Linked DNA regions of Haloarchaeobius amylolyticus. The protein of the gene in region 1 binds, or shares a complex with, the protein of each later gene. Links are inferred from orthologs where the notes say so. Each region holds a gene or a part of one and is shown in the gene's direction. Other genes may lie near its edges. The genes, in order: rplX, NOV86_RS01640, NOV86_RS16720, NOV86_RS01905 and NOV86_RS01910.

Region 1 (2,992 bases):
ACCCCGCGTGAGCGCGAAGAAGAGCTCGAAGAACTGGAGACCGAACTCCTGAACGCGAAGGCCGTGCAGGCCGCTGGTGGTGCCCCGGAGAACCCGGGTCGCATCGGCGAGCTGCGCAAGACCATCGCGCGGATCAAGACGATCCAGCAGGAAGAAGGCGACTTCGAGACAGACGAAGAATAAATCACATGGCGCTGACACCCGAGACGCTCCCACGACACGAACTCAACGGCCTCTACGTGGAGGTCGTCGACGCCGCGAACCCCGACCTCGTCGGGATAGCGGGTCGCATCGTCATCGAGACGATGCAGACCCTCCACGTGGAGGACCGTGTCGATGGGGACTCTCGGGTGCGCCAGGTGCCGAAGCAAGGCACGGTATTCGAGTTCCGACTCACAGATGAAACCGCCGACCCCGCGAAGGGGTCGGGGACGACGTCGAAACCGGGCATCCCTACCGGCGACGACGTCGCCTACGTTACGGTGGATGGAGTCAGACTGCTCTCACGACCCGCCCTTCGCACCGAAACCACAGGTGATTCGAAATGGCGATAGGACTGAACGTACCCGAACCGGAGGGTACCTGTTCCGACGACGACTGTCCGTTCCACGGCGAGCTCGCCGTGCGCGGCCAGACACTCGAAGGGACGGTAGCCTCCACAGACATGGACAAAACCGTCATCGTCGAACGTGAGTACGACGTCCGGGTTCCCAAGTACGACCGCTACATGAAGCGGCGTTCGCGGGTCCCGGCCCATGCACCGACGTGCATGGACCTCACGGTTGGCGATACGGTTCGCATCGCAGAGACACGACCACTTTCGAAGACGAAAGCCCACGTCGTCGTCGAGCAGCTCGCTCACGACGACACCTACCAGCCCCGAGGAGGTGAGGAGTGATGGAGGCCCTCAAAGCCGACGTCACCCAGGGCCTCGAGAAGGGCTCGCTGCTGACGTGTTCCGACAACACCGGCGCGCGTGAGGTGAAGATCATCTCCATCGCCGGCTACCACGGAACCAAGAACCGACACCCCAAGGGGGGTATCGGTGACAAGGTGACCGTCTCCGTGACCAAGGGGACGCCCGAAGAGCGTCGCCAGGTCAAGGAAGCCGTCATCATCCGGCAGCGCAAGCCGATCCGTCGTCCCGACGGAACGCGCGTGAAGTTCGAAGACAACGCGGCCGTCCTCATCAACGAGAACGAGGAACCGCAGGGCTCGGAGATCAAGGGCCCCATCGCGCGTGAAGTGGCAGAGCGATTCGGAAGCATCGCATCCACGGCTACGATGATAGTATGACACGACAACCACGCAAACAGCGCAACCAGGCAGCACGCGCCCCCCTGCACAAGAAGCAGAAGCAGGTCCGCTCGACGCTGTCCGAGGACCTCCGTGAGGAGTACGGCCGTCGTCGCGCCCGCGTCAACGAGGGCGACACGGTCGAGGTCATGCGCGGCGACTTCGCCGGCGAAGAGGGCGAAGTCCTCGACGTCGACCTCAAGTCCACGACCATCTCGGTCGAGGGCGTCACGCTCGAGAAGGCCGACGGCGAGGAGGTTCCCCGCCGTCTGGAGCCCTCGAACGTCCGCATCACGGAGGTCGACCTCGACGACGAGCGTCGGCAGGCGCGTCTGGAAGGTGATGCAGAATGACGAAGCACCAGAAGCGACTCTCCGTTCCGAAGTCCTGGCCCGTCGAGCGTAAGACCGAGACGTTCACCGTGAAGGCCGACGCCGGCCCGCACGGCGAGGAGGGTGTCCCGCTGGTCATCCTGCTCCGCGACGTCCTCGGTTACGTCGACTCGAAGAAGGAGGCCCGCTACGCCCTCAACCAGGGCACCGTCCTGGTCAACGGCAAGGCGGTCTCCGACGAACAGCGCCCCATCGGCATGTTCGACATCGTCGCGTTCACCGAGCGTGACGAGTACTACCGCGTCTTCCCGGACGAGGGCGGCCGACTGGCCCTCTCGCCCATCGACGAGGACGCGGCGGACTCGAAGCTCGGCAAGATCGTCGACAAGCAGCAGGTCACCGGTGGCGAGACGCAGGTCTCGCTCCACGACGGTCAGAACCTGCAGCTCGCGGACGCCAGCGAGTACAGCACGAAGGACTCCGTCGTCATCGACAACGAGACCAACGAGATCGTCGCCCACTTCCCGTACGAGGAAGGCGCGCTCGTGACCGCCGTCAAGGGCAGTCACGCGGGCGAGGTCGGCGAGATCTCCGAGATCCAGGTGACGATGGGCTCCGGGAACAACACCGTCGTCGTCGAGCAGGACGACGGCTCGTTCGAGACCATCGAGGAGTACGTCGTCGTCATCGACGAGAACTTCACGGGTGATGACGAATGAGCGAGGCCGAGATGCACGAGATGCGCACACCCACCATCGAGAAGGTCGTCGTCCACATGGGCGTCGGCGAAGGTGGCCGCGCACTCCAGAACGCTGAAGGCATCCTCGAGGAGGTCACCGGGCAGGAGTCCGTTCGCACGCAGGCGAAGGAGACCCTCCCGGACTTCGGCATCCGCCAGGGCGACCCCATCGGCGCGAAGGTCACCCTTCGCGGCGACGACGCGGTCGAGTTCCTCGAGACGGCGCTGCCCCTCGCGGAGATCTCCGCGACGCAGTTCGACCAGACCGGGAACTTCAGTTTCGGTGTCGAAGAGCACACCGAGTTCCCGTCCCAGGAGTACGACCCGAACGTCGGTATCTTCGGGCTGGACGTGACGGTCAACCTCGTCCGCCCGGGCTACCGCGTGACGAAGCGTGACAAGCGCTCGCGGCAGATCCCGTCGGGCCATCGCCTCACCCCCGAGGACGCCATCGCGTTCCTCGAATCCGAGTTCGACGTCGAGGTGAACACAGATGAGTGAAAGCGAACAAGAAGAGACCGGTGAGCAGGCTGCCAAACGCACCGGCCAGTACGAGGAGTGCCAGCGCTGTGGCCGCAAGCAGGGCCTCGTTGGCAAGTACGACATCTGGCTGTGTCGGCAGTGC
Region 2 (3,021 bases), 770 kb from region 1 along the record:
ACGGGCGATGATCGCGGACGTGCCGACGCTGTCCATCGACGAGGTCCGTGTCATCGAGAACTCGTCGGTGATGTTCGACGAACAGATCGCACACCGGCTCGGGATGATCCCGCTGACGACGCCGGAAGGCGAGTTCGACGAGGACGACGTCATCACGCTCTCCATCGACGTGGCGGGCCCGGCGACGGCGTACTCGGGCGACCTCGTCAGCAGCGACGGGATGGTCCAGCCGGCGGACCAGAACGTCCCCATCATCGACCTGAAGGACGACCAGCGGCTGGAACTCGAAGCCGACGCGGTCCTCGACACCGGGAAGGAACACGCCAAACACCAGGGTGGTGTCTCGGTCGGCTACCGACACCTCCAGCACGTCGAGGTCGTCGGTGACGCCGCCGAGTTCGAGGAGGAAGAGCCGAACATCATCCGTGGGGTCGTCGAGATCGACGGTGAACTCGTCAACACGGCAGAGTTCGACAACGACCTCACGAAGAAGTTCCCCGGCAAGGAGCTCTCCGTCACCGACGTCGAGAAGGCGTTCGTCTTCCACGTCGAGACGGACGGCTCCATGACGGTCGAGGAACTCGTCACCCGCGCCACGGACACCATCGAGGCACGGGCGACGGAACTGCAGGACGCAGTAACGCTATAATAGACACGTGACCCTTTCCAACCACACCCTGACGGCCGCACGCCCCGCACGGAGCGCTGGCTCCCGCCAGCGTCCCGTGACCATCGCGAGCGAAGTCGCTCGCGTCGGGCGAACGCGGTCGATAATCGAAAGTGGTTTGAAGGGGGGCACGGAACAAGATAGTACCCGCAAGGGTGCGAGCAGGGATAGCCAAGTCTGGCCAACGGCGCAGCGTTCAGGGCGCTGTCCCATAGGGGTCCGCAGGTTCAAATCCTGCTCCCTGCATCACTTCTCTCACAATTATCAGGAGGAAAGCAATGAGTAAGACGAACCCGAGGCTCGGCAGTCTCATCGCCGAGCTGAAGTCGGTGTCTCGTACAGAAGACGCTGACGTCTGGAGCGACGTCGCAGACCGACTCGAGAAACCACGGCGGACGCACGCCGAGGTCAATCTCGGTCAGATCGAGCGCTACGCACGCGAAGACGAGACGGTCATCGTCCCCGGCAAGGTGCTGGGGTCCGGTGCCATCCAGAAGTCCGTGACGGTTGCAGCCGTCGACTTCTCCTCGTCCGCGAAGACCAAGATCGAACAGGTCGGCGAGACGCTCGATCTCGAACAGGCAATCGAACAGAACCCCGAGGGCTCGAACGTCCGGGTGATCCGATGAGTCTCGCAGAATTCGACGCAGACGTCGTCGTGGACGCTCGCGACTGCATCATGGGTCGCGTCGCGTCCCAGGTCGCAGAGCGCGCGCTCGACGGCGAATCCATCGCCGTCGTGAACGCTGAGCAGGCCGTCATCACCGGCTCGGAGGACGACATCATGTCCGTCTACGAGAAGCGAGTGGACGTCGGCTCCGACCAGGGCCCGTACTACCCCAAGCGGCCGGACCGCATCTTCAAGCGGTCCATCCGCGGGATGCTCCCGTACAAGGAGACGTACGGTCGCGAGGCGTTCGAGAGCGTCCGCGTGTACGTGGGGAACCCCTACGAGGACGAGGACGCGGAGATCCTCGACGGCACGTCACTGGACCGCCTCTCGAACATCAAGTTCGTCCAGCTGGGCGACATCTCCGCCAAACTGGGTGCTAACGTCACATGGTAACCAACACGTCCGGAAAGAAGAAGACGGCCATCGCTCGCGCGACCGTCAAGGACGGCAAGGGTCGCGTTCGAATCAACTCCAAGCCCGTCGAACTCGTCGAGCCGGAGATCTCCCGGCTGAAGATGCTGGAGCCGTTCCGCATCGTCGACGACGTTCGTGACGACGTGGACGTGGACGTCCGCGTCTCCGGTGGTGGCATCAGCGGCCAGGCAGACGCCGTCCGCACCGCCATCGCCCGCGGCATCGTCCAGCACACCGGCGACGCCGAACTCCGCGACGCGTACATGGAGTTCGACCGCTCGCTGCTCGTCAACGACGTGCGCCAGTCCGAGCCCAAGAAGTGGGGCGGTCCCGGCGCCCGTGCCCGTTACCAGAAGTCCTACCGCTAAGGTGATCTGACCATGATGGTACCAGTCCGGTGTTTCACGTGCGGCAAGGTCGTCGGCGAGCACTGGGAGGAGTTCAAGGCGCGAACGCGCGAAGGCGACGAAGACCCACAGGAGGTGCTCGACGAGCTCGGCGTGGACCGGTACTGCTGCCGGCGCATGCTGGTCTCGCACAAGGACCTGGTCGACATCGTCTCCCCCTACCAGTGATGCCACGACAACGTTACAATCGGTACGAGAAGGCTCGCATCCTCGGCGCACGCGCGCTGCAGGTGTCGTACGGGGCGCCAGTCCTCATCGATACCGACCAGACGGAACCGATCCTCATCGCTGCCGAGGAGTACGACGCGAACGTGCTACCCTTTACGGTAAAGCGCGGTGATGACGATACATGACGCTCATCACGGACGTCAGACTGCGACGCGTACTGGACTCGCGGGGTAACCCGACCGTCGAGGCCGACGTGCTCACGGAGAGCGGTGGCTTCGGCCGTGCTGCTGCACCCTCGGGTGCCAGCACCGGCGAGTACGAGGCCATCGAGCTCCCGCCGGGCGAAGCCATCGCGAAGGCTCGCGAACACGCCGTCCCGCGGCTGGTGAACTCGGCCTACGCCGGGAACCAGCGCGAGGTCGACGCCGCGTTGCACGCTGCCGACGGCACCGAGGACTTCTCGGAGATCGGTGCGAACAGTGCGGTCGCCATCTCGATGGCGGCCGCGAAGGCCGGCGCCGACATGCTCGGCGCCCCGCTGTACCAGCACCTCGGCGGCGCGTTCCGTGGTGAGAACTTCCCGATTCCGCTCGGGAACGTCGTGGGTGGTGGCGAGCACGCCGCCGACGCGACACACATCCAGGAGTTCCTCTCCGCCCCCGTCGGCGCGCCGAGCGTCTCCGACGCCGTCT
Region 3 (2,733 bases), on another replicon or contig:
CCGAGTCATCTGCCGAGTCAACCCAACCTGAACCGTCTGCCGAGTCGACCCGAACCAGTCACCAGCCCCATCCACCCGACACCTCCCCGTTCAGTGCGCGTTTGATGCAACGAAATCCGAATACCCCTCCACGACGTATCTTCCAGCCAATGGGTCGCATCTTCCCGATAAAGCGTCCGGTCGTCCACGAGCCGGACCAGTCCAAGCTCGTCGGGCTGACGGACGAGACAGCCGACGAGGTGTTCGCCACGCTCTCCAGTGCCACCGCCCGGTCCATCCTCGAAGCACTCTACGAGGAACCCCACACACCTGCCGACCTCCGCGAGGTCACCGGAACCACGCTCCAGAACGTCCACTACCACCTGACGAACATGGAGAACGCCGGCCTCATCGAGGTCGTCGACACCTGGTACTCCGAGAAGGGCTCCGCGATGAACGTCTACGCGCCCTGCGCCCGCGCCGTGCTCGTCATGGCCAGCTCGCCCTCGGACCGCTCCATCTTCCGCGACCTGCTGGCCCGCGTCCTGGCGGTCGCACTCGTCCTCGGTGGTGCGACCCTCGTGCTGGCGCGGCTACTCGACGACCTCGCCCGGTCCGAGCCGGTCACGGAGGTGGCCGGCATCGCCGCGACCGACGCGAGCCAGCCCGCGGGGTCGGCGGCCAGCCAGCCGCTCCTCGCCCCCGAGCTCGCGTTCCTCGCCGGTGGTCTCCTCGCGCTGACCCTGCTCACCGTGCTGGTCGTCCTCTACGTTAGGCCGTTCTCCCGACCGAGATAGCTGCGAAACCCGTCAGAACCCCAATCCCTTTTTCTCTCTAATTACATCTCATTACATACGATGCGACGAGCCGACGTCGTCCTCACGACCATCCCGACCCTGGTCCTCTCGGGACTCCTGCTGGAGCGTGGACTCCGAGCCATCACCCTGCCGGCGGCGGCCGCGCCCGTCGAATGGGTCCAGTTCACCGTCCTCGGACTCTGTCTGGCGTTCTGTCTCATCGTCTACGAGGTCGTCGCGGCCCCGGCGCTCGAGTGAGCCCGGTGCGAACTCAACAGGTTTATTTGCACGCTGGCGGTACGAACGGGTATCATGGCCAAGAAGAAAGGAAAGACGGGGAGCGCCGGCCGATTCGGCGCTCGCTACGGGCGTGTCTCCCGACGCCGCGTCGCGGAGATCGAAGACGAGATGCGCAACTCCAAGGTCGACGGCGACAACGTCAAGCGCCTCGGCACGGGTATCTGGGTGAACGAGGAGACCGGTGAGAAGTTCACCGGCGGTACCTACCGCCCCGAGACGCCCGCAGGCCGTACCGTCCGCCGGTCGATCCGCGCCGCGCTCTCCGAAGAAGACGAATGAGCTACAAGTGCTCGCGGTGCAAGCGTGACGTGACGCTCGACTCCTACGGCGGCGTCCGCTGTCCGTACTGCGGACACCGCGTGCTGCTGAAAGAGCGCAGTACCGACATCAAGACCGTCGACGTCGAGTAACGTCGACGACGATGCCCTCGTTCTCGCACGAGACCACCCTCGAATTCACCTACGACAGCGACGCCGTCGCGCGCATCGTCGAGCGCAGCGTCGCCCAGGAGGTCGGCGAGATAGAGGGCGACCGGTCGACGACGACGCTCTCCCGGACCGGCGACACCGTCACCGTCGTCGTCGAGGCCGCCGACCTCGTCGCACTGCGGGCCGGCGTGAACACCTGGATCCGCCTCGTCGAAGTCGCGGAGACGGTACACGACTGCGGCGTCGCCGCCTCGTCCTGAGTCTATTCTGTTCCGACCCCTACTCCGTGAGCGTCGGGTCCGGGTCGTGGCTCTCGACCGCCCGGGCCAGTTGCGAGGACCGCGTATCCGACAGGGGCCCGTCCGCGTCGACGTGCAGGTTCCTCGCCCTGACGATGTCGTGGTCGCCCCGCAGCCGGAACACCGGCCGGTTGTTTCGCTGGGTGACGTGGACGTCCTCGACGACGAGCTCGACCGGGCGGCGGTCGTGTGGGTCCAGCTCGAACGTGGGCCACGACGGGTGCTGGTTGTTGATTCGCAGGCCGCTGAGTTCGATGCGTCTCGGTGGCGGGTAGCAGACGAGGGGCTGGCCGGACTGGTCGGCGGCGGTCGACTCCCAGAGGAACTCGCAGTTCCGGATGGTCGTCGTCCCGTCGGGGTGGGCGGACTTGCCGCCCTCGATCCAGATGCCGCGCTGGCGGCGGGCGCCGCTCCAGCCCTGGGCCGGGACCGACCCGTCCCGGACGAACACGGAGTCCTCGACGAGCGTGTCGCCGGAGGTCCGGATGCCGATGTTCGTGTTCTGGCAGGTCACGTTCCGGTAGATAGAGCGGGCGTTCGCGTCCTGGCCGTTGGCGTACGTCCCGTAGACCGTGTTCTCGGCCCAGCCGGCGAGGGTCACGTCGCGCAACTCGACGGTACCGTCGTTGCCCGAGAGGTACCAGCCGCGGCGGGCGTCCCGTTTCCGCCCGACCCCATCACCCATGTAGATGGACTCGGCGAGGAACGTCGAACCGGCGGGGACGTCCTTGACGTTGAACATCGAGACGGCGTCACGGCCCTGGTCCGACGGCTCGTAGTGCGGGCTGACGCCTGCGGGCCCACGCACCGCGAAGTTCCGGATGGTCGCGTCGCTCCGGACGTGGACCGCCGGGGCCACCCGGCAGTCCTCGACCTCGTAGTCGAACCCCTCGAGGCGCTGTTCGCGCCCGGCGAGGGTGACGAGCCGCT
Region 4 (2,954 bases), 720 kb from region 1 along the record:
CCCGAGCCGGAAGCCGACGTGGCGGCCTGAGCCGCCACGCGGTATCGACGGTTCCCCACGAACCACCGACGATTTTTTCGCCCCGGTCATCGGGACCGAATGACACGAAACGCCCGGCACGTGAGCGAGCGCGCCGGTTCGCGGGTCGCGTGCGGGTTCGCTTCGACGGCTTTAAGTTTCCACTGGGCCACCGTCCGGACGAGACAGGCTTTTGCCTGTTTCACTGACCCGTAGGAGCACTACGCGTACTACGGAGGTGAACGATGGCAGACCAGGACATAGTAGACGCAGTCTCTCGCGCTCTCGAGGACGCACCCGAGCGGAACTTCCGCGAAACGGTGGACCTCGCGATCAACCTGAGAGATCTCGACCTTAACGATCCGTCACAGCGTGTCGACGAGTCCGTCGTCCTGCCGTCCGGAACCGGCCAGGAGACCCAAATCGTGGTCTTCGCCGAAGGCGAAACCGGCCTTCGCGCAGAAGACGTCGCTGACGAGGTATTCAGCGGCGACGAACTGGCCGATCTGGGCGACGACGACGACCGCGCAAAGGACCTCGCCGACGAGACAGACTTCTTCATCGCGCAGGAGGACATGATGCAAGACGTCGCTCGTCATCTCGGTACCATTCTGGGTCCACGCGGTAAGATGCCGACCCCGCTCGGCCTCGACGAAGACGTCGTTGAGACGGTGAATCGCATGAAGAACACAGTGCAGCTCCGGAGTCGTGACCGGCGGACGTTCCACACTCGTGTCGGTGCAGAAGACATGAGTGCGGACGACATCGCCGACAACATCGACGTCATCATCCGTCGCCTGCACGCCAACCTCGAGAAGGGCCCGCTCAACGTGGACTCCATCTACGTGAAGACCACGATGGGCCCCTCGGTGGAGGTGAACGCCTGATGAGCGCAGAAGCCGAACGCAAGACCCAGAACCTTCCGCAGTGGAAGAAGGACGAGGTCGACGAGCTCGTGGACATCATCGAGTCCTACGAGTCCGTCGGTATCGTCAACGTCGCCGGCATCCCGAGCCGGCAGCTGCAGGCCATGCGTGCGGACCTCTACCCGGACACGCAGCTGCGGATGAGTCGGAACACGCTGCTGACGCGTGCACTCGAAGAGGTCGACGACGGCATCGAGGTGCTCACCGAGCACATCGAGGGCCAGGTCGGCCTCATCGGGACCGACGACAACCCGTTCGCACTGTTCAAGATTCTGGAGGAGTCGAAGACGCCCGCACCCATCAACGCCGGGGAGGTCGCCCCGAACGACATCGTCATTCCGGAAGGCGACACCGGCGTCGACCCGGGTCCGTTCGTCGGCGAGCTCCAGCAGGTCGGTGCGGCAGCTCGCATCATGGATGGCTCCATCCACGTCACCGAGGACTCCAACGTCCTCAGCGCTGGAGAGGAAGTTTCCGAACAGCTCTCCAACGTCCTGAGCGAACTCGGCATCGAGCCGAAGGAAGTGGGTCTGGACCTGCGCGCCGTGTATTCCGACGGCGTCGTGTTCGACCCCGAGGACCTCGACATCGACGTGGACGCCTACCGCAGCGACGTCCAGACCGCAGCGGCTCGCGCACGGAACCTGTCCGTGAACGCGGTGTACCCGACGGCTCAGACGGCCCCCACCCTCATCGCGAAGGCGACGGGCGAAGCCAAGAGCCTCGGCCTCTACGCCGCCATCGAGAGCCCGGACCTCGCGGACGACCTCGTCCGCAAGGCCGACGCGCAGGTTCGCGCGCTCGCGGCCAACATCGACGACGAGGAGGCACTCCCGGAGGCGCTGCGCGGCGTGTCCGCGCCCGCGGCCCCCGCCGAGGAGACCGCCGAAGACGAATCGACTGACGACCAAGACACGACCGAGACGGACACCGACGCCGACGCCGCCGACGAGGAAGACGACGACGACGGCGACGAGGAGGACGGTGCAGCCGGTCTCGGAAACATGTTCGGATAATTAACAATGGAGTACGTTTACGCAGCACTCATCCTGAACGAATCGGGCGAAGAGATCAACGAAGACAACCTGACCGCCGTGCTCGACGCAGCTGGCGTCGACGTGGAGGAGTCCCGTGTGAAGGCGCTCGTCGCCGCACTCGAGGACGTCGACATCGACGAGGCCGTCGCAGAGGCCGCTGCCGTCCCCGCGGGCGGTGCAGCCTCCGGTGGCGCCGCCGGCGGTGCCGACGAGGGTGGCGACGAAGGTGGCGACGAGGAAGAGGTCTCCGACGTGCCGGACACGACGGACGAAGACGAGGGCGAGGAAGAAGACGAGGACGCCTCGGGCGAGGGCCTGGGCAACCTCTTCGGCTGAACTCGCACGCCACACACCAGCAACGATTTTCTTTCGACGCAACCGGGTAGCGACGGCGTCGTGACCGACACCGACGACGACCGTCCAGTGGCGACGCCATCCTTTAAATCCGAGACCGCGGCCAGAGTCGGCGATGGCCACGCCCGAGACCGACCTGTTCCTGCTGGCGTCGGTCGTCGCCGGTATCGCGCTGGGGACGGCGAGCGGGCTGACGCCGGGACTCCACGCGAACAACTTCGCGCTGTTGCTGGCGGCCGTGGCGCCCGCGGTGCCGGCGCCGCCGACGGTCGTGGTCGCCGCGATGCTCGCGGCCGGGGTGACACACACCTTCCTCGACGCGGTGCCCGCACTGGCGCTGGGGGTGCCGGACGCGGCGATGGCGGCCTCGGCGCTGCCGGGGCACAGATTGGTACTGGCGGGGCGGGGCCGCGAGGCCCTACGGCTGTCGGTGCTTGGCAGCGCCGGGGCGCTGGTCGTGTCGGTCCCGGTGGCGGTGCCGGCGACCGCGGCGATGACGGCGGCCTACCCGACCATCCGGGCGCACCTCTCGCTGGTGCTGGCCGGCGTGGTGGCGCTCACGCTGGCGACCGAGGTGACGTGGCGCGCCCGTGGTGGCGGGCTGGTCGTCCTCGCGCTG
Region 5 (3,004 bases), 720 kb from region 1 along the record:
ATCGGTCCGTTCTCACCCGGTGTTCTCACCCTCGTTGGGATTGTGGTCAGAAGACCGCGCAAGGACAAAAATTCACTGGTCCGGCGGGTGATTCCTCGCTGACGGGTTCACGTCATATCCTCTAACCATCCGCCGAGACAGTCCCACCACCTATCAATTAGCGAACTGTTAGCTATGCCTGTACGTTCCGTACAGTGCGTGTAATGGCGCAAGTTGGAGCTGAATCACTCTGGTTGCTGATCGGTACCATCGGAATGACCATCGGGACACTGTACTTCGTGGGTCGCGGCCGCGGTGTCACCGACAAGAAGATGCAGGAGTTCTACATCATCACCATCTTCATCACGGCCATCGCCGCCGCGATGTACTTCCTGATGTATACCGGGTTCGGGGTCACCACCGTCACCGCCGGTGGCGAGGAACTGACCATCTACTGGGCCCGCTACGCGGACTGGCTGTTCACCACGCCGCTGCTGCTACTGGACCTCGCACTCCTCGCGGGTGCGAGCCGTAACACCATCTTCACGCTCGTCGGCCTCGACGTGTTCATGATCGGGACCGGCCTCATCGCCGCCCTCGAGACGACGCCCGCCTACCGCATCGTCTGGTGGGGCATCAGCACCGGTGCGCTGCTCGTGCTGCTGTACTTCCTGGTCGGCACGCTCTCGAAGCAGGCCAAGACGAAGTCCCCGCAGGTCCAGACCCTGTTCGGCCAGCTCCGGAACATCATCATGGGCCTCTGGCTGCTGTACCCCGTCGTCTGGCTCATCGGTACCGAGGGAACCCTCGGTATCCTGCCCCTGTACTGGGAGACGGCCGCGTTCATGGTCCTCGACCTGAGCGCGAAGGTCGGGTTCGGGATGGTGCTGCTCGGCAGCCGCTCCATCCTCGAGGACGCCGCCGGCGTCACCCCGAGCGAGCCCGAGCCGGAAGCCGACGTGGCGGCCTGAGCCGCCACGCGGTATCGACGGTTCCCCACGAACCACCGACGATTTTTTCGCCCCGGTCATCGGGACCGAATGACACGAAACGCCCGGCACGTGAGCGAGCGCGCCGGTTCGCGGGTCGCGTGCGGGTTCGCTTCGACGGCTTTAAGTTTCCACTGGGCCACCGTCCGGACGAGACAGGCTTTTGCCTGTTTCACTGACCCGTAGGAGCACTACGCGTACTACGGAGGTGAACGATGGCAGACCAGGACATAGTAGACGCAGTCTCTCGCGCTCTCGAGGACGCACCCGAGCGGAACTTCCGCGAAACGGTGGACCTCGCGATCAACCTGAGAGATCTCGACCTTAACGATCCGTCACAGCGTGTCGACGAGTCCGTCGTCCTGCCGTCCGGAACCGGCCAGGAGACCCAAATCGTGGTCTTCGCCGAAGGCGAAACCGGCCTTCGCGCAGAAGACGTCGCTGACGAGGTATTCAGCGGCGACGAACTGGCCGATCTGGGCGACGACGACGACCGCGCAAAGGACCTCGCCGACGAGACAGACTTCTTCATCGCGCAGGAGGACATGATGCAAGACGTCGCTCGTCATCTCGGTACCATTCTGGGTCCACGCGGTAAGATGCCGACCCCGCTCGGCCTCGACGAAGACGTCGTTGAGACGGTGAATCGCATGAAGAACACAGTGCAGCTCCGGAGTCGTGACCGGCGGACGTTCCACACTCGTGTCGGTGCAGAAGACATGAGTGCGGACGACATCGCCGACAACATCGACGTCATCATCCGTCGCCTGCACGCCAACCTCGAGAAGGGCCCGCTCAACGTGGACTCCATCTACGTGAAGACCACGATGGGCCCCTCGGTGGAGGTGAACGCCTGATGAGCGCAGAAGCCGAACGCAAGACCCAGAACCTTCCGCAGTGGAAGAAGGACGAGGTCGACGAGCTCGTGGACATCATCGAGTCCTACGAGTCCGTCGGTATCGTCAACGTCGCCGGCATCCCGAGCCGGCAGCTGCAGGCCATGCGTGCGGACCTCTACCCGGACACGCAGCTGCGGATGAGTCGGAACACGCTGCTGACGCGTGCACTCGAAGAGGTCGACGACGGCATCGAGGTGCTCACCGAGCACATCGAGGGCCAGGTCGGCCTCATCGGGACCGACGACAACCCGTTCGCACTGTTCAAGATTCTGGAGGAGTCGAAGACGCCCGCACCCATCAACGCCGGGGAGGTCGCCCCGAACGACATCGTCATTCCGGAAGGCGACACCGGCGTCGACCCGGGTCCGTTCGTCGGCGAGCTCCAGCAGGTCGGTGCGGCAGCTCGCATCATGGATGGCTCCATCCACGTCACCGAGGACTCCAACGTCCTCAGCGCTGGAGAGGAAGTTTCCGAACAGCTCTCCAACGTCCTGAGCGAACTCGGCATCGAGCCGAAGGAAGTGGGTCTGGACCTGCGCGCCGTGTATTCCGACGGCGTCGTGTTCGACCCCGAGGACCTCGACATCGACGTGGACGCCTACCGCAGCGACGTCCAGACCGCAGCGGCTCGCGCACGGAACCTGTCCGTGAACGCGGTGTACCCGACGGCTCAGACGGCCCCCACCCTCATCGCGAAGGCGACGGGCGAAGCCAAGAGCCTCGGCCTCTACGCCGCCATCGAGAGCCCGGACCTCGCGGACGACCTCGTCCGCAAGGCCGACGCGCAGGTTCGCGCGCTCGCGGCCAACATCGACGACGAGGAGGCACTCCCGGAGGCGCTGCGCGGCGTGTCCGCGCCCGCGGCCCCCGCCGAGGAGACCGCCGAAGACGAATCGACTGACGACCAAGACACGACCGAGACGGACACCGACGCCGACGCCGCCGACGAGGAAGACGACGACGACGGCGACGAGGAGGACGGTGCAGCCGGTCTCGGAAACATGTTCGGATAATTAACAATGGAGTACGTTTACGCAGCACTCATCCTGAACGAATCGGGCGAAGAGATCAACGAAGACAACCTGACCGCCGTGCTCGACGCAGCTGGCGTCGACGTGGAGGAGTCCCGTGTGAAGG

The links.
Region 2: rplX (region 1) and NOV86_RS01640 share a complex: the UniProt entries of both Methanocaldococcus jannaschii proteins name them as parts of the 50S ribosomal subunit. The link is inferred for Haloarchaeobius amylolyticus from one-to-one orthologs.
Region 3: rplX (region 1) and NOV86_RS16720 share a complex: the UniProt entries of both Methanocaldococcus jannaschii proteins name them as parts of the 50S ribosomal subunit. The link is inferred for Haloarchaeobius amylolyticus from one-to-one orthologs.
Region 4: rplX (region 1) and NOV86_RS01905 share a complex: the UniProt entries of both Methanocaldococcus jannaschii proteins name them as parts of the 50S ribosomal subunit. The link is inferred for Haloarchaeobius amylolyticus from one-to-one orthologs.
Region 5: rplX (region 1) and NOV86_RS01910 share a complex: the UniProt entries of both Methanocaldococcus jannaschii proteins name them as parts of the 50S ribosomal subunit. The link is inferred for Haloarchaeobius amylolyticus from one-to-one orthologs.

Annotation. Positions count from the first base shown.
Region 1 is NZ_JANHDH010000001.1:1,085,306-1,088,297, reverse strand. The notes cover bases 1-2,970. They hold rplX (50S ribosomal protein L24), read left to right. Parts: upstream 1-1,292; coding sequence 1,293-1,649; downstream 1,650-2,970. Other genes in these bases: NOV86_RS05535 (30S ribosomal protein S14), read left to right, coding at 2,861-2,970; NOV86_RS05540 (50S ribosomal protein L5), read left to right, coding at 2,344-2,868; NOV86_RS05545 (30S ribosomal protein S4e), read left to right, coding at 1,646-2,347; NOV86_RS05555 (50S ribosomal protein L14), read left to right, coding at 898-1,296; NOV86_RS05560 (30S ribosomal protein S17), read left to right, coding at 545-898. In the rest of the region: more of NOV86_RS05535, read left to right, coding at 2,971-2,992. UniProt on the Methanocaldococcus jannaschii protein: One of two assembly initiator proteins, it binds directly to the 5'-end of the 23S rRNA, where it nucleates assembly of the 50S subunit. Located at the polypeptide exit tunnel on the outside of the subunit.
Region 2 is NZ_JANHDH010000001.1:315,284-318,304, forward strand. The notes cover bases 14-3,012. They hold NOV86_RS01640 (50S ribosomal protein L13), read left to right. Parts: upstream 14-1,292; coding sequence 1,293-1,733; downstream 1,734-3,012. Other genes in these bases: NOV86_RS01625 (DNA-directed RNA polymerase subunit D), read left to right, coding at 14-649; NOV86_RS01635 (50S ribosomal protein L18e), read left to right, coding at 946-1,296; NOV86_RS01645 (30S ribosomal protein S9), read left to right, coding at 1,727-2,122; NOV86_RS01650 (DNA-directed RNA polymerase subunit N), read left to right, coding at 2,135-2,329; NOV86_RS01655 (DNA-directed RNA polymerase subunit K), read left to right, coding at 2,329-2,514. Also shown: more of NOV86_RS01625, read left to right, coding at 1-13; more of eno, read left to right, coding at 3,013-3,021. UniProt on the Methanocaldococcus jannaschii protein: This protein is one of the early assembly proteins of the 50S ribosomal subunit, although it is not seen to bind rRNA by itself. It is important during the early stages of 50S assembly.
Region 3 is NZ_JANHDH010000002.1:849,683-852,415, forward strand. What follows is about bases 11-2,721. They hold NOV86_RS16720 (50S ribosomal protein L37ae), read left to right. Parts: upstream 11-1,088; coding sequence 1,089-1,355; downstream 1,356-2,721. Other genes in these bases: NOV86_RS16710 (ArsR/SmtB family transcription factor), read left to right, coding at 150-776; NOV86_RS16715 (hypothetical protein), read left to right, coding at 837-1,034; NOV86_RS16725 (DNA-directed RNA polymerase subunit P), read left to right, coding at 1,352-1,486; NOV86_RS16730 (KEOPS complex subunit Pcc1), read left to right, coding at 1,498-1,764; NOV86_RS16735 (hypothetical protein), read right to left, coding at 1,784-2,721. In the rest of the region: more of NOV86_RS16735, read right to left, coding at 2,722-2,733. UniProt on the Methanocaldococcus jannaschii protein: Binds to the 23S rRNA.
Region 4 is NZ_JANHDH010000001.1:360,410-363,363, reverse strand. The notes cover bases 1-2,932. They hold NOV86_RS01905 (50S ribosomal protein L10), read left to right. Parts: upstream 1-904; coding sequence 905-1,960; downstream 1,961-2,932. Other genes in these bases: NOV86_RS01895 (tripartite tricarboxylate transporter permease), read left to right, coding at 2,451-2,932; rpl12p (50S ribosomal protein P1), read left to right, coding at 1,967-2,317; NOV86_RS01910 (50S ribosomal protein L1), read left to right, coding at 264-905; NOV86_RS01915 (bacteriorhodopsin), read left to right, coding at 1-30. Outside these bases: more of NOV86_RS01895, read left to right, coding at 2,933-2,954. UniProt on the Methanocaldococcus jannaschii protein: Forms part of the ribosomal stalk, playing a central role in the interaction of the ribosome with GTP-bound translation factors.
Region 5 is NZ_JANHDH010000001.1:361,280-364,283, reverse strand. Bases 23-3,004 are described here. They hold NOV86_RS01910 (50S ribosomal protein L1), read left to right. Parts: upstream 23-1,183; coding sequence 1,184-1,825; downstream 1,826-3,004. Other genes in these bases: rpl12p (50S ribosomal protein P1), read left to right, coding at 2,887-3,004; NOV86_RS01905 (50S ribosomal protein L10), read left to right, coding at 1,825-2,880; NOV86_RS01915 (bacteriorhodopsin), read left to right, coding at 204-950. Also shown: NOV86_RS01920 (hypothetical protein), read right to left, coding at 1-2. UniProt on the Methanocaldococcus jannaschii protein: Probably involved in E site tRNA release. Binds directly to 23S rRNA. Protein L1 is also a translational repressor protein, it controls the translation of its operon by binding to its mRNA.